One region of the Mesorhizobium sp. BR1-1-6 genome, then DNA from elsewhere that is predicted to be linked to it. Evidence: predicted binding sites of a transcription regulator. Region 1 holds the regulator's gene; each other region holds the start of a gene.
What was found. The regulator HrcA, encoded in region 1, represses chaperone genes, less so after heat shock. The targets are predictions, from matches to a motif close to GTTAGCACTCNCNNNNNGNGAGTGCTAAC.
Positions count from the first base shown of each region.

Region 2: groES (co-chaperone GroES) is a predicted target of HrcA. The motif match lies at 6,186-6,214, and genes of this name have one in related genera.
Region 3: LB545_RS22145 (co-chaperone GroES) is a predicted target of HrcA. The motif match lies at 1,842-1,870, and genes of this name have one in related genera.

Region 1 is NZ_JAIUHZ010000001.1:675,867-683,714, reverse strand. Features, by position in the region: gene LB545_RS03390 (RNA polymerase sigma factor) at 1-125, shown strand, start outside; gene LB545_RS03385 (glutathione S-transferase family protein) at 160-786, opposite strand; gene cysK (cysteine synthase A) at 979-1,959, opposite strand; gene LB545_RS03375 (LysE family translocator) at 2,152-2,769, opposite strand; gene LB545_RS03370 (PQQ-dependent sugar dehydrogenase) at 2,898-4,268, opposite strand; gene LB545_RS03365 (hypothetical protein) at 4,393-4,593, opposite strand; gene hrcA (heat-inducible transcriptional repressor HrcA) at 4,631-5,743, opposite strand; gene rph (ribonuclease PH) at 5,975-6,691, shown strand; gene LB545_RS03350 (VOC family protein) at 6,875-7,285, shown strand; gene rdgB (RdgB/HAM1 family non-canonical purine NTP pyrophosphatase) at 7,285-7,848, shown strand, end outside.
Region 2 is NZ_JAIUHZ010000009.1:93,694-101,541, forward strand. Features, by position in the region: gene LB545_RS18730 (YkgJ family cysteine cluster protein) at 1-205, shown strand, start outside; gene LB545_RS18735 (LysE family translocator) at 283-894, shown strand; gene LB545_RS18740 (hypothetical protein) at 995-1,273, opposite strand; gene LB545_RS18745 (nuclear transport factor 2 family protein) at 1,380-1,754, opposite strand; gene LB545_RS18750 (OsmC family protein) at 1,772-2,218, opposite strand; gene LB545_RS18755 (zinc-dependent alcohol dehydrogenase family protein) at 2,255-3,265, opposite strand; gene LB545_RS18760 (TetR/AcrR family transcriptional regulator) at 3,363-3,974, shown strand; gene groL (chaperonin GroEL) at 4,075-5,730, opposite strand; gene groES (co-chaperone GroES) at 5,800-6,096, opposite strand; gene LB545_RS18775 (TetR/AcrR family transcriptional regulator) at 6,490-7,116, opposite strand; gene LB545_RS18780 (MFS transporter) at 7,243-7,848, shown strand, end outside.
Region 3 is NZ_JAIUHZ010000013.1:114,727-122,574, reverse strand. Features, by position in the region: gene LB545_RS22170 (Hsp20 family protein) at 1-338, opposite strand, end outside; gene LB545_RS22165 (hypothetical protein) at 365-514, shown strand; gene LB545_RS22160 (DUF982 domain-containing protein) at 606-923, shown strand; gene LB545_RS22155 (usg protein) at 1,047-1,325, opposite strand; gene LB545_RS22150 (hypothetical protein) at 1,350-1,691, opposite strand; gene LB545_RS22145 (co-chaperone GroES) at 2,028-2,342, shown strand; gene groL (chaperonin GroEL) at 2,400-4,031, shown strand; gene LB545_RS22135 (hypothetical protein) at 4,104-4,415, shown strand; gene LB545_RS22130 (DUF982 domain-containing protein) at 4,754-5,050, shown strand; gene LB545_RS22125 (LysR family transcriptional regulator) at 5,138-6,055, opposite strand; gene LB545_RS22120 (DsbA family protein) at 6,190-6,828, shown strand; gene LB545_RS22115 (NAD(P)-dependent oxidoreductase) at 6,865-7,476, shown strand; gene LB545_RS22110 (ROK family protein) at 7,517-7,848, opposite strand, start outside.

The DNA.
Region 1 (7,848 bases):
GCCTTCTGGCCAGGCTCGGCCAGGTGCCGCAGGCGGTCGAAGCCTATGACCGTGCGATCGGCCTTGAAAGCGATCCGGCGGTACGCCGCTTCCTGCAGGGAAAACGCGCGACGCTCAGGCATTGAAATGCCTGAGCGCGGTGCTTTGCCGATGAATTGTTCAGCCCGGCCACATTTCGTGCGATGCGTTGAGCGTCTTCATCAGCGGGTGCTCGCGAAGCCTGGCCCACAGGCGTTCGATGTCGGGCCAGGCAGTGCGTGCCTTGCCGCTGTCGGGATGCCAGGCCACCAGCATGGCCAAATAGATATCGGCCACCGACATCGCCTCGCCTGCCAGCCAGTCGCGGCCGCGCAAGGCGGCATCGACGACGGCAAAGCCGCGGTCCATCTCGGCCACGGCCGCCTGCTTGACGGCCTTGGCGCCGTCGGCGTCGGCCGTGTAGCGCGGCGCGTAGTAGAAACGCAGCACCGCCGGATAGAGGGCGGACGACATGAACGCCATCCAGCGCAGGAAGTCGGCGCGGGCCGGTTCATCGGCCGCCGGCGCCAGCCCGGCCCGCGGATGGCGTTCGGCGAGCAGGATGCAGATGGCCGCCGATTCGGTCAGCGAGCGGCCGTCCGGCAAGGTCAGCACCGGCACCTGGTTCAGCGGGCTGATGTGGAGGAAAGCGGGATCGGGCCGATCGGATTTCGGTACGTCGATCTGCTCGAACGGCGCCTTGGCCAGCGCCAGGGCCGCCTCGACAACGAAGCCGCCGCTGCCGGGACGGGTGTAGAGCTTGTACATGAGGTCCTCCGCCGGCCCTGCGGGGGCCGGGGGCGATATGAACCGGAAGCAGGGCGCTGCTCAAGCCCGTGGCATCCGCCACGGCGGGTTTTTTCAGCGGGCCAGGCTAAGCACCTTTGTGTTAGGCGCTCGGCAGGGGGCGTGTCGAAACTTGACAGGCGACGCGTCGTATCGCTTCGCCCAACGAAGACCCTAAGCGCCCAGCCCTTCGAACAGGATCGTCGACAAATAGCGCTCGGCGAAGGACGGGATGATCACCACCAGGTTCTTGCCCTTGTTCTCCGGCCGCGAGCCGACGACGATCGCCGCCTGCAAAGCGGCGCCCGAGGAGATGCCGACCGGCACGCCTTCCAGCCGGGCGACGAGGCGGGCATTGGCGACCGAATCCTCGTTCGAGACCGTGACGATTTCGTCATAGATGGTGGTGTCGAGGATTTTTGGCGCGAAGCCGGCGCCGATGCCCTGGATCTTGTGCGGGCCAGGCTGGCCGCCCGACAGCACCGGCGAGGTTTCCGGTTCGACCGCGACGACATGCAGCGAAGGCTTGCGCTTCTTCAGCACCTGGCCGACGCCGGTGATGGTGCCGCCGGTGCCGATGCCGGAGACGATGATGTCGACCTCGCCATGGGTGTCGTTCCAGATCTCCTCGGCAGTCGTCGTGCGATGGATCTCGGGATTGGCCGGGTTCTCGAACTGCTGCGGGATGATGGCGTTGGGGATGGTGGCCGCCAGTTCGTCGGCCTTGGCGATGGCGCCCTTCATGCCTTTCGGCCCTTCGGTCAGCACCAGTTCGGCGCCGAGCAGCGCCAGCATCTTGCGGCGCTCGACCGACATGGTCTCGGGCATGGTGAGGATCAGCTTGTAGCCCTTGGCGGCGGCAGCGAAGGCAAGCGCTATGCCGGTATTGCCCGAAGTCGGCTCGATCAGCGTCGTCTTGCCGGGAGCGATCTTGCCCGATGCCTCGAGCGCCTCGATCATCGCCACGCCGATACGGTCCTTGACCGAGGCGATCGGGTTGAAGAATTCGAGCTTGGCAAGGAGATGGGCAACGATGCCCTTCTCCTTGGCGAATTTGTCGAGCCGCACCAGTGGCGTGTCGCCGATCGTATCGGTGATGGAATTGTAGATGCGGCCACGGCCGGGAACACGAGCGGAGGCGGCGAACTTGTTCATTGGTTTGGCTCCCAGAATGTCAGGCGGATGGAACTGATCTCAGACGGATGGCCGCCAAGATAGGCCTTCCACGGACGCAAGATAGACCGTCGCCCGAAAATATCCGAGTGGGGCCCGTGTCTAAAACGCCTCGGCCTCGGAAAAGCGTTCCCGCAAAAGCCAGTCCGGCGGAATGCCTTGGCAAAAATGGCCCTATTGGCGGGCGGCGATCGCCGCCGCCGCGCCGACCATGAAACCGGCCGCGGTGCGGTTCAGCGCCTTCAGGGCGCGCGGCGAGCGCAGGAACCAGCGCGCCTTGGCCGCCAGCGCCAGATAAGGCACCAGCACCACGAACAGGACGAGGACGGTGAGTGCGGCGAGGATGCCGTAGTCGGCCAGCGTGATGGTCTTGAGGTCGACGATGGTCGGCGTGATGGCGAGATAGAAGATCATCGTCTTCGGATTGCCGAGCGTCACCGTCAGGCCGGCGAGGAAGCTCGACGCTAGCCCGCCCTTGCCTTTCCTGGCCTCGACCGTCTCGGGCGTGATGCCGGCGGTCCAGAAGCGCCAGCCGAGGAAGGCGAGATAGGCGACGCCGGCCCATTTGACGGCGAGGAACACCAGGCCGAAGGTCTGCGCGACAAAGGCAAGCCCAAGCACCACGGCGGTGAGATAAAGGAGGTCGCCGAGCATCAGGCCGAAGGACATGGCCAGCGACGAGCGGAAGCCGGAACCGAGCGCGCGCGCCACAAGCGCGGTGATGCCGGGGCCGGGAATGGCCGCGGCCAAGCCGAGGGCGGCGCTGTAGGCGAGAAAGCCGGTGAGGGTCATGGATCGAGCCTTGCGTCCGCGAAACTGCTGGGACGGCGCCTTGTCGCACAGAGTTTCGCGGGCGGGAATTGCCTGGAGCCGGATTTGGTTGCACCAGGCATGCCCCGTGCTCGAGGCCTCCCAGCGGATCAGGACCGGCCGTCGCCGTAGGTCACGCGCCAGATGGTGCCGTTGCCGTCCTCGGTGACGATCAGCGCGCCGTCGCTCGCCACCGCCACGCCGACCGGCCGGCCCCAGACCTCGCCGCCGGAGGTGACGAAGCCGGTCATGAAATCCTCATATTCGCCGGTCGGCTTGCCGTCCTTGAACTTGAGCCGCACCACCTTGTAGCCAGTCCTGTTGCCGCGATTCCACGAACCGTGCAGGGCGACGAAGGCGTCGCCCCTGTATTCGGCCGGAAAACCGGATCCTGCGCGGACATTCCTGCCGTCGTAGAAGGCGATGTTGAGCGGCGCCGAATGCGCCTGCATCAGAATGTCGGGGACGGTGACCTTGCCGGCAAGGTCGGGACGCGCGCCCTTGTGGCGCGGATCCTCATTGTCGCCGATATAGTACCAGGGCCAGCCGTAGAAGGCGCCTTCCTTCACTTCGGTCGCATATTCGAACGGCACGTTGTCGCCGAGCGCGTCGCGCTCGTTGACCACGCACCACAGCGCGCCCGCCGCCGGCTGGATGGCCATGCCCGAACAGTTGCGCAGGCCGGTGGCGACGATGCGCCCATTCCTACCGTCCGGGTCGAAAGCCCTGACGTCGGCGCGGCCTTCCTCCGCGCCCCAGGTGGCGCCGAGCGGCTTCGACCTGGCCCAGGCGTCGAGCCCGCCCCGCGGTTTCCTTGCCATGTCCTGGGCGGCGTTCGAGCCGGAGCCGACCGAGAGATACAGCGTCTTGCCGTCCGGCGAGAAGGCGATGTCGCGGGTCCAGTGATGAGTGGCCGGAATATCGCGGACGATGGTTTCCGGCTCGCCGGAGGCCTCCAGGTCGCCATCGCGGTAGGGAAAGCGCACGATGCTGTCGCTGTTGGCGACATAGACCCATTGCGGGTTGTCCCCAGGCGGGTAGAAGGCGATGCCGTAGGGCTGGTTGAGATTGCGGGCGAAGATGCCGTCCCTGACAGGTTTCGCGCTGCCCTCGCCGAGACGGTAGACGCGGATCTGGTTGGCCTCGCTGTCGGCGACGAACAGGTCGCCATTGGGCGCGACGCGCACGACGCGCGGATTGTCGATGCCCGAAGCGATCAGTTCCGCCGAAAAGCCCGCCGGCAGCCGCGGCTCGGCGCCTTGCGGCCTTTGCACCGGACCGGCGCCGTTCGAGGCGGATCTGGTGACATAGGGCCTGGGCTGGTCTTGCGGGCTGATCAACCGGCGCACGCCCGGCGCATCGGCCCGCCAGTCACCGAATGCGGCCGCGCCCTTCAGCACCGGCTCTTCCTGCTGGGCCAATGCCGTCGCGGCGAAGAGCAAGGCAGCAGCGATTACCACGGCGCCGGCAAGTCGGATCATCCCAGTCTCCAGCTTCTCGCTTCTTCATGCATGTCGTTGTCCCAAGACCGAAGTCACATGCATCAAGGGAACGGGCGGGCTCGGCAGTCGTTCCGGACGACACGGGGAGTTGAAGGAATTCGGGTCAGCTATCCGCGTCGAGATCGAGATCGGCGTCGAGGTTCTTTTCCAGTTCGACGAGATCGGCCGGCAGCGGCATGCCCATGGCGCGGATTTCGCGCAGCTTCTCGCGCAATTGCTCCTGCACTTCGCGCACATCCTCAGGCTGGTTGACCATCTCCTCCAGCAGCAGGCTGATCTGGGCCTTGAACGATTCCAGCGCCATCTTTTCTCTCCTCGGCCGTCTGGATCGATCCCAGCTCTCAGCGCAGCATGCGCGATATCAGCTGCGCCGTATAGTCGACCATCGGGACAATGCGGGCATAGTTGAGCCGGGTCGGGCCGATGACGCCGAGCGCGCCGACGACGCGGGCGTCCTTGTCGCGGTAGGGTGCCACGACCAGCGACGAGCCGGAGAGCGAGAAAAGCTTATTTTCCGAGCCGATGAAGATGCGCACGCCCGGTCCCGCCTCGGCGAGGTCGAGCAGCTGGATCAGCCCGTCCTGCGTCTCCATGTCCTCGAACAGGTGGCGCAGGAGTTCGATGTCGGCCTGGGCGGTGACGTTTTCGAGCAGATTGGCGCGGCCGCGCACGATCAGGCGCGCCGGCAGGCCGCTTTCCGCGCCGGCCCACACCGCCAGCCCTTTCTCCACCAGGTCCTGCGACAGCGTGTCGAGCGCTGCCCTTGTCTCTTCCTTGATACGCTCGACCTCCGCCCGCGCCTCGGCCAGCGTACGGCCGCGAATATGGGCGTTGAGAAAATTCGAGGCCTCGTGCAATTGCGAGACGGTGATGCCGGCCGGCAGATCGATGACCCGGTTCTCGACGTCGCCGTTCTGCGACACCATCACGGTCAGCGCCTTGGTGGGCTCGAGCTGGATGAACTCGATGTGCTTGAGCGCCACCTCGTTCTTGGCGGCCAGCACCAGGCCGGCGCCGCGCGACATGCCCGACAGCATCTGGCTGGCCTCGGTCAGCATGTGTTCCAGCGTGGCGCCCGAGCCGGAGGCGCGCACCTGCGCCTCGATGCTGCGCCGCTCCTCGTCGGAGAGGTCGCCCAATTCCATGAAGGCGTCGACGAAGAAGCGCAGGCCGGCCTGCGTCGGCAGGCGACCGGCCGAGATGTGCGGCGCGTAGATCAGGCCGAGATGTTCGAGATCGCTCATCACGTTGCGGATGGTGGCGGGCGACAGCGAGGACGGCAGGATGCGCGACAGGCTGCGCGATCCCACGGGCTCGCCGTCCCTCAGATAGGAATCGACGATACGCCGGAAGATGTCGCGCGAACGCATGTCGAGCGCCTGAAGTGCGGGCGCCTGAAGTGCCGGCGCGTGAAGAGCGAGCGACTGCGAAGCGGGATCGACTGCCTTGGTCATTGCGGCCATAACCTCCGGTTCAAGGATATAGACTTCGCGGCGCTGCGCGCAACCCGGTGTCGCGTTGCGCGATCAGCCGGTGTCGCACTTGCGATCACCCCGGTGTCGTGTTGCGCGATCGCCCCGGTGTCGCCGCGTTTGCGGCCGCCGGTCCATTTTCCTTTACGCCGTGCCCCGCATGCGTCTAAAAGCCGGCCAAGATTCAAAAAAGCTGACAAGAAAGCAGGCCGAATGCGCCCCTCCAAACGCCAGTTCGACGAAATGCGCGCCATCTCCTTCGAGCGCGGCGTCTCCAAACATGCCGAAGGCTCGTGCCTGGTGAAGTTCGGCGACACGCATGTCTTGTGCACGGCAAGCCTGGAGGAAAAGGTGCCGGGCTGGATGCGCAATTCCGGGAAAGGCTGGGTGACGGCCGAATACGGCATGCTGCCGCGCTCGACAGGCGAGCGCATGCGCCGCGAGGCCTCCGCCGGCAAGCAGGGCGGGCGCACGCTGGAGATCCAGCGGCTGATCGGCCGCTCGCTGCGCGCCGTGGTCGACCTGCAGGCGCTGGGCGAGCAGCAGATCACCGTCGACTGCGACGTCATCCAGGCCGATGGCGGCACCCGCACCGCCTCCATCACCGGCGGCTGGGTGGCGCTCTACGATTGCCTGCGCTGGATGGAAGCGCGGCAGATGGTGAGCGTCGCCAAGGTGCTGAAGGACCATGTCGCGGCGATTTCCTGCGGCATCCATGACGGCCAGCCGGTCATCGACCTCGACTATCTCGAGGATTCCTCCGCCGGCACCGACGCCAATTTCGTCATGACCGGCAAGGGCGGCATCGTCGAGATCCAGGGCACGGCCGAGGGCGAGCCCTTTTCGGAAGGGCAGTTCGCCGAGCTGATGGGCCTGGCCAAGAAAGGCATCCAGAGGCTGGTGAGTTTGCAGCAGATGGCGGTGGCGTAGTTTATTCATGCGGAGCCTGGGCACCCCCCTCTGCCCTGCCGGGCATCTCCCCCGCAAGGGGGGAGATCGGCTGTTGTCTCGAGCTTCGCCAATAATCAGAATAGAATACCATGAGCCGGCGCTCACGCCGCCAATCTCCCCCCTTGCGCGGGAGATGGCCGGCAGGCCAGAGGGGGGTGCCTCGTGATCCCCTCTGCAATTCTTGAATCCGCTCTTTACGTCACCGACCTCGCCGCTGCCGAAGCCTTCTACACCGACATCCTCGGCCTCACTCCTCTCGGCAAGGTCGAGGGCCGCCATCTGTTCTTCCGTTGCGGAGCCGGCGTGCTGCTGGTCTTCAACGCCGAGGCGACCAGGATCCCGCCTGCGCCCGACGCGAGGCTGAAAGTGCCGCCACACGGCACATCGGGCGAAGGCCATCTCTGCTTTGCGGCGACCGCCGATGAAATCAGCCGCTGGAAATCCCATCTGAAGGCGAAGAACATCGCTGTCGAAAGCGAATTCGAATGGCCGCAAGGCGGCCGCTCGCTTTATATCCGCGATCCCTCCGGCAATTCGATCGAATTCGCCGAGCCGAGAATCTGGGGACTTTGATGCATTCTCTCGACGGAAAAAAGATCGTCGTCGCCAGCCACAATGAAGGCAAGCTGCGCGAATTCGCCGATCTGATGGCGCCATTCGGATTCGAGGCGAAATCGGCGAAGGACTATGGCTTGCCCGAACCCGAGGAGACCGGCACAACCTTCGAGGAGAACGCCTATATCAAGGCCTTCGCCGCGGCCAAGGCGACGGGCCTGCCGGCGCTGTCGGACGATTCGGGCCTGTGCGTTGACGCGCTCGACGGCGCGCCCGGCGTCTACACCGCCAACTGGGCCGAAACGCCTGATGGCAGCAGGGATTTCGGCATCGCCATGCAGCGCACCGAAGTGGCGCTGCAGGAAGTCGGCGCCGCCTCGGCCGAGCAGCGCAAGGGTCGCTTCGTCGCCGTCATCTGCCTCGCCTTTCCCGACGGCGAGGCCGAATATTACCGCGGCGAGGCCGAAGGCACGCTGGTCTGGCCGCCGCGCGGCGAGCTCGGATTCGGCTACGACCCGGTGTTCCTGCCCGACGGCTTCGAAAAGACCTTCGGCGAGATGACCGCCGAGGAAAAACACGGC
Region 2 (7,848 bases), on a different contig from region 1:
CGACCGTATCCCGGACAAGTATGTCGCGACCGATCTGTCGGGTATGCGTTGCGAGGGCCCGCGCTGTTCGGCCCTCTGTGGCGAAGTGGGCAAGGCAACCGCTTGCGGCATCTACGAGCTGCGCCCGGATGTCTGCCGCGCCTGCATGCCCGGCGACGAGGATTGCCTGATGGCGCGCCGGGCGCACGGGCTGCCTGTCCTCTGATCTGACGGCGCCGCGGCTTGTGCGCGGGGATTTCGCTGCTACGCTGCCCGCCGGGCAGCACAGCGGAGGACCAAATCGTGAGTATCGAATTCTTGTTGACGTCGCTGATCGTGGTGGCTTCGCCCGGCACCGGCGTCCTCTACACGCTGAGCGCCGGGCTTTCCCGCGGCGCCCGCGCCTCAATCGTCGCCGCTTTCGGCTGCACGCTCGGCATCATCCCGCATATGGCTGCCGCCATCACCGGCCTCGCCGCGCTCCTGCACACCAGCGCGGTCGCCTTCGAGACGCTGAAATATCTGGGCGTCGCCTACCTCCTTTACATGGCCTGGAACACGCTGAAGGAGAGGGGTGGTCTGAACGTCGAGGACAATGTCGCGCCGCGCTCCACCGGCAAGGTGATTGCGAGAGGCATCCTCGTCAATGTGCTCAACCCGAAGCTGTCGATCTTCTTCTTTGCCTTCCTGCCGCAGTTCGTCAGCACGACCGAGCCGCACGCGCTGTCGAAGATGCTGGAACTGAGCAGCGTCTTCATGCTTTTGACCTTCGTCATCTTCGTCGGCTATGGCATCTTCGCCGCCTCAATCCGCAGCCATGTCGCGTCGCGGCCGAGGGTGCTGACCTGGATGCGCCGCACGTTCGCCGGCGCTTTCGTCATGCTCGGCGCCAAGCTTGCGCTGGCGGACAGGTAGAATTCGTTCGCCTCGCCTTGGCACGAAATCGATGCCGAACAATGAGAAGGCGAGCCTTGGCCCGCCTTCTTTTGTTCTTCAACTCCGGACTAGCCGGCAATCATTTGTTCGCGCCGCCGAGCGCCTTCAATTTTTCGCAGAACGGGGCATACGGCTTGCTCATCGCCGCATCCTGACAGTCCTTCATCATCATGGCTTGGTCGTCCTTGGACATTTTTGCCCAGGCGGCTTTCATCTCGGCGTCGGATTTCATCGTCTTCATGCTCGCATCGGTGAAGAACGGTTCCATCATCTTGGGCGAGTCGAGCGCTCCGGCAAGTGCCGTGCCGCTGAGAACGGTCAACGCGAGTGCTCCAAAGCAGGCGGTTCTGATGTTCATGACATTAGTCCTCCCTATGGTCTTTCTCGATCGTCGAATGGCGGTCGGACTCTATTCCTAGCACAAACCGATGTGTATTAGGAGTAACTCATATGGTGAAGCCGGCCTATCCCTTGACGTAGCCCATCGCCTCGACGATACGCCCGCCCTCGACGCGCATTAGATTGACGCCGCGCAGCGAATTGCCGTCCGCCATCCAGTAGCGCCAGCGGATCGTCGCCCGCTCGCCGGCGACGAAGGTCTCCTCGATGTCGAAGCGCGTGCCGGGCTGGGTCGCGATCGCCGTCCATAGCCCGACGCAGGCCGCCTTGCCGGCATGGCGCGCACCGTCCGGTGCCGGCACGGTGTTTTCAATCACGCAGTCCTCGCCCACCAGCTCGGCGAGCGCCGACGGTTCGTGCAACTGGAACACATCGTTGAAGCGCCGCATGATCTCGGCTGTCCGCCGCGACTCTGGATGGCTGTCCATGATGCTGCTCATCTCGTGCTTCTCCTGATTTATTGTTGCGCGGCGGTACCCACGAGGGTCGCCTTGAGGTTGATCTGGGCCACGCCGGCCAGCGCGCGCGAAACGAGACAGCTCGCCTTGGCGGACTGGGCAAGGCGCTCGAACTGGTCTTCGGCGAGCCCCGCGACGTCCACCGCCGTTTCAAGGTCGATGCGGGTGATGGTCGGCCCGGCCTCCGTCGCTCCGAGGTGCACCCTGGCGATGGTGCGGATGTCCCGGGGAATATGACCTCCCTGGCCAAGGATGAAGGTCAGCGCCATCGAGAAGCAGCCGGCATGCGCGGCCGCGATCAGTTCTTCCGGGTTGGTGCCGGGGCCGTTCTCGAAACGCGACGGAAAGGAATAGGCGCCTTCGAACACACCACTGCCGAGCCGCAGCCGGCCTGAACCTTCCCTCAGCGTGCCTTGCCACTCGGCCGAAGCTTCACGAATTGTCATTGCTGTTCTCCCTTCTGGTTCGATCGATATGAAAGATCAGGCTCCGTCGATGACGACCTTCCCGAACACGTCGCCCTGCTGGAAATAGCGGTAGGCGTCGCGGGCCTCGGCGAAGGGGAAGACCTTGTCGATGACCGGTCTCAACCGGTGCGCCGAGACGGCGTTGAGCATCGTTTCGAGGTTTGCGCGGCTGCCGACGAACAGACGGCCGATTGTGACGAGGCTGCGCTGATAGACGGCGCCCGGGATCTGCACCGTTGCGCCCTTCGCATCCTGAATGGTGAGCAGCACGATGCGCCCGTAAAGCGCGCTGGCGATCAGCGACTGCGCGAAGGTCGGCGGGCCGCCGGTTTCGACGGTAAGGTCGATACCGCCGGTTTCGCCACGCACCATCGCCCCCCATTCCGGCATGTCGGTCGAGGACACGACGAGGTCGGCCCCCATCGCCCGCAGCTTGCCGACCTTCTCGGCGCGAGAGGTGACGGCGACGACGCGGCAGCCGAGCAGCTTGGCGAACTGCAACGCGAACAGCGAGACGCCGCCCGAGCCTATGACCAGAACCCATTGGCCAGGCTTGGGAATCTCCGCCCCGGTCAGTGCGTTCCAGGCTGTCAGGCCGGCGCAGCTCAGCGTTGCCGCCTCGCGCCAGTCGAGATGCTCGGGAAGTCGCACCGCCCATTGCTCGTCAAGCACGGCGTACTCGCCGAGCATGCCATCCAGCGTGCAGCCGAGCTGGTCGATCAGTCCGGCATTGATGCGGCCATCGATCCAGCGGGCGAAATAGCTGCCGGTGACACGGTCGCCGACGGCAAAGCGTGTGACATCATCGCCGATGGCGACGACCTCGCCGGCGCCGTCGCTGAGCGGAACGATCCCGCGGCGCGGTGTCAAGGGGTAGGTGCCATTGAGGATCATCGTATCGCGTCGGTTGAACGAGGTGGCGCGCACCCGCACCACGATCTCCTGGGGCCTTGGCTCCGGCCGCACCTCTTCCCGCATCACCAGACATTCGGTTCCGCCCAAACCCTCAAGACGATAGCTGCGCATTTCGGCTCTCGATTATATAGACTGATCTACATATTATGTAGACCAGTTGTCATATTTCTGGCAAGGCTTATAAGGATCTCTCCTGACAGAGGTTGACATGGCGAACGATACGAGAGCCCGCATACTCGAAACGACCGGATTGCTGCTCAGGCGGCGCGGCTATCACGGCACTTCGCTCAATGACATACTGAGCGCCAGCGGCGCCCCGCGCGGCTCGCTCTATTTCCACTTTCCCGGTGGCAAGGATCAGCTGGTCGTCGAAGTGACGCGCGCCAGCGTGGCCGAGGTGACTGAGAGGCTTGGCGCCGAGCTGGCGGCGGAAAGCGATCCGGCGGTTGCCGTTCACCACATTTACCAGTCGGTCGCTCGCATGCTGGAGGACAACGAATTCTCGCTCGGCTGCCCGATCGCGCCGGTCGTGCTCGATGCGCCGAACGACGTGCCGGACTTGGAGGAAATCTGCCGCTCCGCTTTCGAGCAGTGGATCGGCCTGCTGCGCCAGGCGTTTGTCAGGGCAGGGGTGGTCGAGCGCCGCGCACGGGCGCTGGCGCTGTTGGTCGAGTCCTCGCTGGAAGGCCTGATGGTGATTGCCCGCGCCACCCGCGATCGCTCATCGATCAACGTCGTGGCCGATGAGGTGGCTACCCTGATCGAGCAGGCAGTCCTCGCCGGCAAGGCGACGCGGCAAGCGGAGAGCACTGCTATCTGACGCTGGTTCCAACCGACTACGCTGAAGCAAAGCCTGAATGTGCAAAGAAAAGGGCGGCATCGCTGCCGCCCTTTCCGCATGCATAAAGCAGATGGCTGGATTAGAAGTCCATGCCGCCCATACCGCCCATGCCGCCGCCGCCCATGCCGCCAGGCATGCCGCCGCCAGCCGACTCCTTCTTCGGAGCCTCCGCGATCATGGCTTCGGTGGTGACCAGCAGGCCGGCGACCGAGGCCGCGTCCTGTAGAGCCGTACGCACGACCTTGACCGGATCGACGATACCCATGGCGATCATGTCGCCATATTCGCCGGTCTGGGCGTTGTAGCCGAAGGTCGCGCCCTTGTTCTCGAGGATCTTGCCAGCAACGATCGATGCTTCCGCACCGGCGTTGGCAGCGATCTGACGGGCCGGGGCCTGCAGTGCGCGGCGAACGATGTTGATGCCGGCGGCCTGGTCGGAGTTGACGCCGGTGGCCTTGAGGTTGCCCGAAGCGCGCAGCAGGGCCACGCCACCGCCGGCAACGATGCCTTCTTCTACGGCCGCGCGGGTCGCGTTGAGGGCGTCATCGACGCGGTCCTTCTTTTCCTTCACTTCCACTTCGGTCGCACCGCCGACGCGGATAACGGCAACACCGCCGGCGAGCTTGGCCAGGCGCTCCTGCAGCTTCTCCTTGTCGTAGTCCGAGGTGGTCTCCTCGATCTGCTGCTTGATCTGGGCAACGCGGCCCTGGATCTCGGCCTTCTTGCCGGCGCCGTCGACGATGGTGGTGTTCTCCTTCGAGATCGACACCTTCTTGGCGCGGCCGAGCATGTTGAGGCCGACATTCTCGAGCTTGATGCCGAGGTCTTCGGAGATGACCTGGCCACCGGTGAGGATGGCGATGTCTTCCAGCATGGCCTTGCGGCGATCACCGAAGCCCGGAGCCTTGACGGCGGCGATCTTCAGGCCACCGCGCAGCTTGTTGACGACCAGCGTGGCCAAGGCCTCGCCTTCGACGTCTTCCGAGATGATGAGCAGCGGCTTGGAGGTCTGCACGACCGCTTCCAGGACCGGCAGCATGGCCTGCAGGTTGGAGAGCTTCTTCTCGTGGAGCAGGATGTAGGCGTCCTCGAGATCGGCAACCATCTTATCCGGGTTGGTGACGAAGTAGGGCGAGAGATAGCCGCGGTCGAACTGCATGCCTTCGACGACTTCCAGCTCGGTCTCGGCGGTCTTGGCTTCCTCGACGGTGATGACGCCTTCGTTGCCGACCTTCTGCATCGCTTCCGCGATCATCTTGCCGACCGACTCGTCGCCATTGGCCGAGATGGTGCCGACCTGGGCGACTTCCTCGGAGGTCTTGATCTTCTTGGCGGCCTTGCCGAGAGCTGCGACCACTTCGGTCACGGCCAGGTCGATGCCGCGCTTCAGGTCCATCGGGTTCATGCCGGCGGCAACCGCCTTGTGGCCTTCCTGGACGATCGACTGCGCCAGAACGGTCGCGGTCGTGGTGCCGTCGCCGGCGATGTCGTTGGTCTTCGAAGCGACTTCGCGGACCATCTGTGCGCCCATGTTCTCGAACTTGTCCTCAAGTTCGATTTCCTTGGCGACGGTGACGCCGTCCTTGGTGATGCGCGGTGCGCCGAACGACTTGTCGATGACGACGTTGCGGCCCTTGGGGCCGAGCGTGACCTTCACCGCGTCGGCGAGGATGTTGACGCCGCGCAGCATGCGCTCACGGGCGTCGCGGGAGAATTTTACGTCTTTGGCAGCCATGTTCAACTCCTGGCAGGGGCTCGGATCGAGCCCGAAGATTTAAGATTCAGTTGATGGAAAGGCCGATATTCAGCCGATGATGCCCATAATGTCGGATTCCTTCATGATCAGAAGGTCTTCGCCATTGAGCTTGACTTCGGTGCCCGACCACTTGCCGAACAGGATGCGGTCGCCAGCCTTAACGTCCAGGGGCACGAGCTTGCCAGCTTCGTCGCGGGCGCCGGAGCCGACGGCGATGATCTCGCCTTCCTGCGGCTTTTCCTTCGCCGTGTCGGGGATGATGATCCCGCCGGCGGTCTTGGATTCGGATTCGACCCGGCGTACGACCACGCGGTCATGAAGCGGGCGGAACTTCGACTTTGCCATGTTTTCTTCCTCGATGAGAACGGTGAGAAACAGTTCCTCCGTCCGGCGAAGCCGGACAATCTACAAAGCCCGGCGGTACCGGACCTGTGGTTAGCACTCACCCAGGGCGAGTGCTAACGTGGCGGTGAAATAGGCTGCTGGCTGGCGAGAGTCAAGGCGCGCGCGAGCGGGCAGCGGCGCGAAATTTTGTTTTCCGCGAAAGCCCGCTCGCAGAACGTGCCAGTTGCCGCTGGCCTTTCATGCGAAATGCGCCGGTTCCTCCCGCAATCGACGGCAAAACAAGGCGCGGAGGGGTGCTCTGCCGCTATCGGTCAGAGATCCTGCCGCCCGATACTTCGATACGCAAGACGTGTCGATGTCACGGGAGAGGGGCGCGAAAGCCGCCGCCGAAAACTACAGAAACAATCTCAGCTGCGTATGGATGATGGACCTGTAGTCGTCGATCGTGCGGCGGCCTTCCTTCTCGTCCTGCGTCAGCGCTAGCCGCACGACGCCGCCGGCAAGCTGGAAGATCAGGAACACCACGCGCGCGAAGTCTTCGCGCCGGTCGGGCCGCAGCATCGGAGCGACGTGGTCGCAGAACATCTTGGCCTGGTGCCTTGTCTCAGCAATGTCGAGGTTCTGCAGCGCCTTGTCAGCCTGTATCGCGTTCTGCAGATCCTGGATGGCCGGGTCGTCGGCCACGCGCCGGTAATAGTCCTCGATCATGCGGTCCGCGGCAGCCGTCACGTCCTCAAGCCCACTTATTTCGGCGATGATCTCGCCGAAGCGTGCGCGGCTTTCCTCCGAGAAGCGCTCATAGAGCATCGCCAGTATCGCCGATTTATTGGGAAAATAATGGTAGACGGTGGCGATCGGTCCTCCCGCCAGAGCGCCCACTTCCTTCATCGTCACTGCGTCGATGCCTTTTTCGCCGATCAGCCGCATGGTCGTCGAAAGGATCGCGTCGATGCGTTCGCGGCTCCGCTCCTGCTTGGGCCTGCGCCTCGGCGCCGTCGCCATCCGCCTTGCTTCCGCCATGCGCCCAATCTCTCGCGAGAGCTTCAAAATTCCCGGTTGACAAGAAACATGATCAAGTATCAGTTTCGTAATGCTGACAAGTTGTCAGCTTTTTTATCGCACTGCAAGGACGTTGGGAGGCGCCTCGTGACTGCGACGCAAGCCGTACAAGCGGAAAATGGCGATTGGCTGGTCGGCAACCCGACCGGCGTCGAGCTCGGCTCCGCATTATGGATCGGCTCGGTCGGGCTGCTGATCCTCGGGCTTCAGCCCGTGCTGCTTGGCGCGCTTTACACCGAGGGCCATGTCAGCGGCGATGAACTGGCGCTGGTCGCCACGGCGGAGATGATCGCGATCGCCATCGGTTCAGCCGTGGTGGCGATGCTGCTTTCCGCGCGCAACATGCGCTGGAAAAGCGCCGTCCTTTTGATCCTGCTGGCCCTGGCGAATGTGTGGACCGCCCATGCCGCAAGCGCCAATGCGCTGATCGCCGCCCGCGCCATCGCCGGGCTGGCTGAGGGCGGCCTGGTCGCGATCGCCACCGAACTGATCGCCCGTTCGCGCCGGGCGGAGCGCATCGGCGGCTATTTCGTGACGCTGCAGACCCTGGCGCAATGTGCGCTCGCTCTGCTTTTGGCACTCTATGTCATTCCCGAGGCGGGGTCGTCCGGCGGCTTCATCGTGCTTGCCGTCGTCTGCGTCGTCTCGCTGGCGGCCGCTTTCACCGTACCCGGTGACTACGCCGACCTGCCG
Region 3 (7,848 bases), on a different contig from region 1:
AGGCCGGCGCCGGTCACCTTCACATGGTCGGCAAGTTCGAAGCGTCGCTCAAACGGCCGTCCGGCGATGCCGCGATGCAGGTATTCGCCATTGTCCTCTCCGGCACGCTCGCCGGCGATGACGAGCATGTTGGGTTCATGCACGATGCTCAATTCGTCTTGACTGAAGCCGGCTACCGCCATGGTGATGCGGTAGGCGTCGTCACCGGTCCTGGAGATATCGTAGGGCGGCCAGTTGTCGACGTTCGCCGTGCGGCTGGCATTCTCCAGCAGGTCGAAAATACGGTCGAAGCCTATGCTCGACCGATAGAGTGGTGAAAAGTCGAAAGCGGTTCTCATAGCCATATCCTCCTTCGCTGAGCAACATGGGTACGAGGAGTGCCAAGGATGCGGCACTCCTTGACCTGCCGGCCCTTCCGGCGCCGGCGGAATCGATCTGGGAACTGACGGGCGTGGCGTCAAGAGGCCTGATCGAACGTCTCGTCGAGATTCCGGCGGCCCTTGACGCGGCCTGAACGGCTGACCATCTCGATCACGGATGGACGGTCGCCGGTGACGCCATCCGATTGCTTACTCGCAAAAAGACGTCAAAAAACGGAGGAAGTGATGAACGATATTCGGTTTCCCCAGCCGATTACCCTCGAATTGTCGGACGCCCCACGCAAGGTCGCCAGCAGCTTCGAGGCTCTGGAATGCCTGGATCAACAATGGCCGAAATGGGCGCGCGGACCAAGCTGGCGCGCCGCCGGCCGTGCATGCCGTGATGCGCTGGATGGCTGGCGCAGCGGGCGTGCCGCCTACAAGGCCTTCTTGAAGGCGGCCAAGCGAGCCGGCCTGACGAGGGGCCGCTCCGCTTCGCCCCAGCAATTCCGTTCCGCGGCGATGTCAAGGACGGCCCAGCCGATGGCTGTCAGAGCAGGATGACACGAATCCCATCACTCATCCTGCTCGGGAACTCTGATTTTAGGTATGCTCAATCGAGCCTTTGAGCGCGCCGCGTTGCAGGCGACGCGCTTCAGGTTTTTTGATCCGCTCAATGTGATCCGCTCAATGGATGGCAACGATGCCGTCAACGGCGCGCCATTCCGACGGTGTGATTAGACGATGATGTGCGACGCGCACGGAATGCAGCGTGCCGTCCAGTTCGCTTTCCCAATAGCCAAGGAAGCCCTTCAGCTCCGGGAAATCGGGAGCGAGGTCGTATTCCTGCCAGACATAGAGCTGCAGCAGGTTGGGGTAGTCAGGCATATGATAGTGAATCTCGGCCGTGGTCAGGCCGTAGCCGTCCATCTGCAGGCGGAATTCTCTGCTGACCGCAGTCACCATATGTTTCTCCTTTCGCTTACGACCTCATGCATTCATCCTGGCGAAGTCGTGCCGGAATTCATCCGGCGTGGACCGCGGCGCCGGCACGTCGATGTCGAGCTTGCACAAGGCCTCCATGACGTGGTCGAAGGAAACCGGCCGCTCGACTCCCGGCGGCAGGCGCAGTTCCGGCATCGACTCCACCGCGCAGGCATCCGAGGCCCAAGACGACAGGATCGCCCGCTTTTCCCAGAGGTCGAGCGCGTCGTCTTCCAATACCTCGTCAGGATGTTTGAAGTGCCTCGCCGGCGAAAGCAGCCGGTCAAGCGAGGTGTCGGGCGTGTCAGTCAGGGAAGGCATGATCGGCGAAAATTTCTGTCGGTCCATCGCTGTCCTCCGTCTGCAAAAACTCCTCGATAGCGTCCAGTTTCCGGCTGTGCTTTGGCAGCGCCGGCCCGGATAATCTTGTTGGCTCTTCACCAAAATTCAAGCGGTGAAATCGTCGACCTGGCGAGAATCCCTGCATGATAACAACGCGTTGGCACTCTCATGCGACGAGTGCCAAAATTTTTGCGCGGACCTCTTGAAACCGGAAAATTCCAAAACTAGCTCGATATGCGCGCGCGATGCCTGAACAAGGGTCGCGGCACCTCTTGCCGGGCCGATATTGCCGGTCCGGCGCGGAGGAACCTCAAAAACTGTTTGTCCTTGAAGGAGAACGACATGACGTTCCGCCCATTGCACGACCGTATCCTGGTCCGCCGCATCGAAGCCGAGGAGAAAACGGCTGGCGGCATTATCATTCCCGACACAGCCAAGGAAAAGCCGCAGGAAGGCGAGGTGATCGCCGCCGGCCCCGGCGCCCGAAACGAAGCCGGGCAGCTACAGCCGCTCGACGTCAAGGTGGGTGACCGCATTCTGTTCGGCAAATGGTCCGGCACCGAGATCAAGCTCGGCGGCCAAGACCTGATCATCATGAAGGAAAGCGATGTGATGGGCGTGATCGAGCAGACCGCGACCGTGAAGAAGGCCGCCTGACGGCTTCTTGCCAAGTTATCAGTCAACGAAAGCTGCCTAAATTGAAGGAGTGATCCAATGGCTGCCAAGGAAGTGAAATTCCATACCGAAGCCCGCGAGAAGATGCTGCGCGGCGTCGACATTCTGGCCAATGCGGTGAAGGTGACGCTCGGTCCCAAAGGCCGCAACGTCGTTATCGATAAATCCTTCGGCGCGCCGCGCATCACCAAGGATGGTGTGACGGTGGCCAAGGAGATCGAACTGGAAGACAAGTTCGAAAACATGGGCGCGCAGATGGTGCGCGAAGTCGCTTCGAAGACCAACGACATCGCCGGCGACGGCACCACAACCGCGACCGTTCTGGCCCAAGCCATCGTCAAGGAAGGCGCCAAGGCCGTCGCCTCGGGCATGAATCCGATGGATTTGAAACGCGGCATCGACAAGGCCGTGGAAGCGGTCGTCGCCGAACTGAAGGCCAACGCCCGCAAGGTGACGAAAAACGATGAGATCGCCCAGGTCGGCACCATTTCGGCCAATGGCGATCCCGAGATCGGCCGGTTCCTCGCCGAGGCGATGGAGAAGGTCGGCAATGAAGGTGTCATCACGGTGGAGGAGGCCAAGACCGCCGAGACCGAACTGGAGGTGGTCGAAGGCATGCAGTTCGACCGCGGCTATCTCAGCCCGTACTTCATCACCAACCAGGACAAGATGCGCGTCGAGCTCGAAGAGCCCTATGTGCTGATCCACGAGAAGAAACTGTCCAACCTGCAAGCCATGCTCCCCGTCCTCGAGGCAGTCGTGCAGTCGGGCAAGCCGCTGCTGATCATCGCCGAGGATGTCGAGGGCGAGGCGCTCGCCACGCTGGTCGTGAACAAATTGCGCGGCGGCCTGAAGGTCGCGGCAGTCAAGGCGCCCGGCTTCGGCGATCGCCGCAAGGCGATGCTGGAGGATATTGCCATCCTCACCGGCGGCACGGCGATCAGCGAGGATCTCGGCATCAAGCTCGAGAATGTCACGCTGCAGATGCTGGGCCGCGCCAAGAAAGTGGTGATCGAAAAAGAAAACACCACCATCGTCGACGGCGTTGGCCGCAAGGAAGAGATCCAGGGCCGCATCGCCCAGATCAAAGCGCAGATCGAGGAGACTACCTCCGACTACGACCGCGAGAAACTGCAGGAGCGGCTGGCGAAGCTCGCCGGTGGCGTCGCCGTCATCCGTGTCGGCGGTTCGACGGAAGTCGAGGTGAAGGAGCGCAAGGACCGTGTCGACGACGCGCTGCATGCGACCCGTGCGGCGGTCGAGGAAGGCGTACTCCCGGGCGGCGGCGTCGCGTTGCTCCGGGCCGCCAAGGCGCTCGATGCCTTGCCGATCGACAATGCCGACCAGAGGACCGGTGTCGAGATCGTGCGGCGTGCGATCGAGACCCCGGTGCGCCAGATCGCGGAGAACGCCGGCGCCGAGGGCTCGATCATCGTCGGCAAGCTGCGTGAGAAGAGCGAGTTCGGCTGGGGCTGGAACGCCCAGACCAACGAGTTCGGCGATCTCTACGGCCAAGGCGTCATCGATCCGGCAAAGGTCGTGCGCACCGCGCTTCAGGATGCCGCTTCCGTCGCTGGCCTGCTGGTCACCACCGAGGCGATGGTGGCCGAGAAGCCAAAGAAGGAGGCCGCGACCCCTGCCATGCCCGCCGGCGCGGGCATGGACTTCTAGGACGCCGGGAGGCCGCCCGCTCCCACAAGGGGGAGCGGGCGCTTCCCGGGGAAAGTTTGGAGAGAGACCACTATGACCGGTATCGGTTCCGTTTCGGCGCCCACGCATCCGGCAAACGAATTTCTCGCCTACGAGGCAGAATGCAGGAGCGTGCTGGGGCCATTGTTGATGCGTGTTCTCGACATGGCCGAGTCCGCAGGCTGGAGCCGCCGTACGGCGGCGTCGACGCTGATGTTCCTGGCCGCGCAGCATGTGTCGGCAGCCTCGGAAGGCTCCGGCGGCTCAACCAGGGATGGAGGACGCGATCATCGGAGCCCCACAGCAAACGATGGACCGATGTCCGGTTGGGAAGAGGACCGACATGATCGTGGGCCAATTGCGTGAATGCCTGAAAACGTTGAGGTGGAAAGCGGCAGACCTCGTCGACGAGCTTGGTTGCCCGCAAAGCCAGGTCGCCGCCTGGCTCGATGGGCGGGCGCTTCCGCCGCTTTCCGTCCTTGCCTGGCTCGAGGCGCTCGCCAGGGCGCATAGGGCGCTACCGGCGCCTGGCCGAGGCTCGCCGGTGCTCAAGCCAAGCCCGGTCGAGCCAGCCGAGATCAGGCTCGTGGCCGCCGGAAATCCGACGACACCGGCGCACCCGCCCTATCCGCGCCGACCTGTCTTCGCGCACCAGGCTGCGCGACATGCTTCGGTTCGTTTGCCATCGAATGGAGGTTTAAATCATGGCACAGATGCGCTTTGAAGAACCCGTGACGATCTTGGTCGGAATGGGGCTTCCGGTAACGATCGAGACTGCGATGGAAGCATATGCCGTGTTGCAGGACTGGCCCGTTGCCAGCCGAAACGGCGCCCATGCCGTCGCCCTCAACGCTTGCAAAGCCGGCATTGCCGGCAAGATCGATGCGGAAACCGTGCGGGCGACCTTGATCGCCTTCGCGCGCCGCAATGACATTCTGGTGCCGAATATGATCTCGCCTGCCAGTATCGCATCCGGTGGCCGCGCCGTGCGAGCGGATTGAGTATCTATTTGCGACCTATCGGTGAGCGCCCCGGCGATCCAAAATGATCGGCCCGTCAGCCTCGAGCTGGCGGGCTGTCTCGTCGCCTCAGGCCGTTTCGACGAGACGCGAGCGTTTCTTCTCGGCGGCCGCCAGCAACTCGACGAAGGCGCGGACCTTGGCTGGCCGGAACCGGGCCGGAGGGAAAACGGCATGGATGCCGCCGGCAGGCAACATCCAGTCGGCAAATACCGGCACGAGACGCCCCTCGGCGATATCGTCGCCGACACTGTAGTCGGGAAATACGCCCAATCCGATACCGGCGAGCACGCAGGCAAGAGCCGCCGGGCTCTTGTCGCACATGATGACCGGGTTGAGTTCGGTCAACACCGTTTCTCCCTCTCTTGAAAACAGCCATTGGCCGATGCCGCGCAGCTGGGCGTTGCCGACCCAGGCAAGCGATCTTGCCTGGCGCGGGGTGACATCGGGCGGCAGGCTTGCGGCGAAGGTCGGGTTCGCCACCACGACCTGCTGTATCGTGCCCAGGCGCCGCGCCTGATTGGACGAATCCGCAAGCCAGCCGACGCGGATGCCGAGGTCGATCTGCTCGTCCACCAGATTGCTGACGGCGTCATCGAAAATCGCCTCGACGCGCATATGCGGATAAGTTCGGAGATAGGCGGCCATGACCGGCGCAACGATCTTCGTGCCATAGTCGAGCGGCGCGGTCAGCCTCAGCATTCCCTTGGGTTCGACTGCCCCGTGCGAGATCTCACCATAGGCCGCTTCTGCTTCGCGCAGGATGATCATCGCGCGGTCGTAGAAGAGGCGACCCTCCTCGGTCGGCGTGACACGCCGCGTCGTGCGCCGCATGAGCGTCGCGCCCAATTCCTGCTCAAGCCTGCCGACCTGGTGGCTGACCACGGCCTTGGCCACGCCAAGCCGGTCCGCCGCCGTGGTGAACGAGCCTGTCTCCATCACCGTGGTGAAATAGACGAGCCGATTGAGATTGAGGAGTTCGGTCACATGCTTTGTCTGATTAGATCAGACAGTTTGTATTATTGGGCACCATTTATTGCAAGACCATCACCTGCCACATGTAAGCCAAGACATTTGGCGGACGGGGCAGCCAACGCCACCGCAACGGAGACCGGGCGACCGTGGGCAATCCAGAAGTGACCTACCTTTTCGATCCGCTCTGCGGCTGGTGCTATGGCGCAAGCCCGATGCTCGAAAAACTGTCCGGCAGCGGCGTGCGCGTCGAGCTCTTGCCGACCGGGCTGTTTTCGGGGGCAGGCGCTCGGCCGATGGATGACGGTTTTGCCGCCCATGCCTGGGCGAACGACCAGCGCATCGAGCGGTTAACGGGACAGGTTTTCACGCAGGCCTATCGGGACAACGTGCTGAATGTTCGCGGCACGTTGCTGGATTCCCATGCCGCGACCCTCGCGATTACCGCAGCGGGCCCGGAAGATCCCGGCCGCCGGCTGGCCGCGCTGAAGGCGATCCAGAACGCGCGCTATGTCGATGGGCGCGATATCGTCACGGTCGGCGGTGTCGCCGAGGTGCTCGCCGACGCCGGCATGGCCGATGCCCGCGAACTGGTGAAGGCGCCAACCGAAGGATTGCTGACAGCTCACCGCGAACTGGTCGGCCGAGGCCGCGCGCTGTTCCAGCGCCTGCATTCCAACGGCGTGCCTTCGCTCGCCATCATCAGCAACGATGCGCCGCGCCTCATCGGTTCGAACGCGCTGTTCGGCAGTTTCGACAATCTCCTCGCTCATATCGCGGCCGCGTGATCCCCAACCGACCTCCAACAAGGAATGGAAAAAGATATGGCAAAAGTCGCTCTCATCGGCGCATCGGGCGAAGTCGGTTCGCGCCTGCTCAAGGAACTCTCCGACCGTGGCCATACCGTCACCGGCATCGCCCGCAATCCTGAAAAAATCGCTGCGCTGCCTGGCGTGACGGCCAGGAAGGGCGATGTCTTCGACATGGAAGGCCTGGCCAAGCTGATCCGCGGCCATGATGTGGTGATCAGTTCGGTGCATTTCCTCGACAGCGATGCCGACACGCTGATCGCCGCGGTGCGAGCCTCCGGCGTGAAGCGCTACCTGGTCGTCGGCGGTGCGGGCAGCCTTGAGGTCGCGCCCGGCAAGCGGCTGGTCGACACGCCCGAATTTCCCGACATCTACAAGGCCGAGGCGCAGAAGGGCGCCGACTTCCTCGACAAGTTGAAGACCATCGATGACCTCGATTGGACGTTCCTGTCGCCGTCCGCCATGTTCATCCCGGGCGAGCGAACCGGCAAGTTCCGCCTCGGCAAGGACACGCTTCTGGCTTCGCACAAGGGCAGCAGCATTTCCTTCGAGGATTACGCCATCGCGATGGTCGACGAGATCGAGAAGCCCGCCCACATAAAGCAGCGCTTCACCGTCGGTTATTGACTAGGCAGGCCAGGCCACATGCTTCTTGTCCACCAACATTCTAAACGTCGCCCGTCATCATCGCTCGCAGCCATGCCGTGATGGCATCGAGGTCGATCGGTTTCGTCGTGTCGACGTCGAAGAGCGGACCGCGCCGCAGCGGTTCGGCGCGCCTGGCGAGTTCGATCAGTTCGGGGATATAGGACGCGCCTGGATGGCCGGGGAGACGCTGGCCGAGCCGGGCGCCGTAACGCTCGGCAAGGACTTCGCCGGGCGCATGGCACCAGATTTCGACGGTCTGTTCGACCCCGGCATTCCTGAGATGATCATCGAGCAGCTCGCGCGGCTGGAAACCGAACCAGGCGTCGACGATGAATGTGGAGCCCGCTGGGG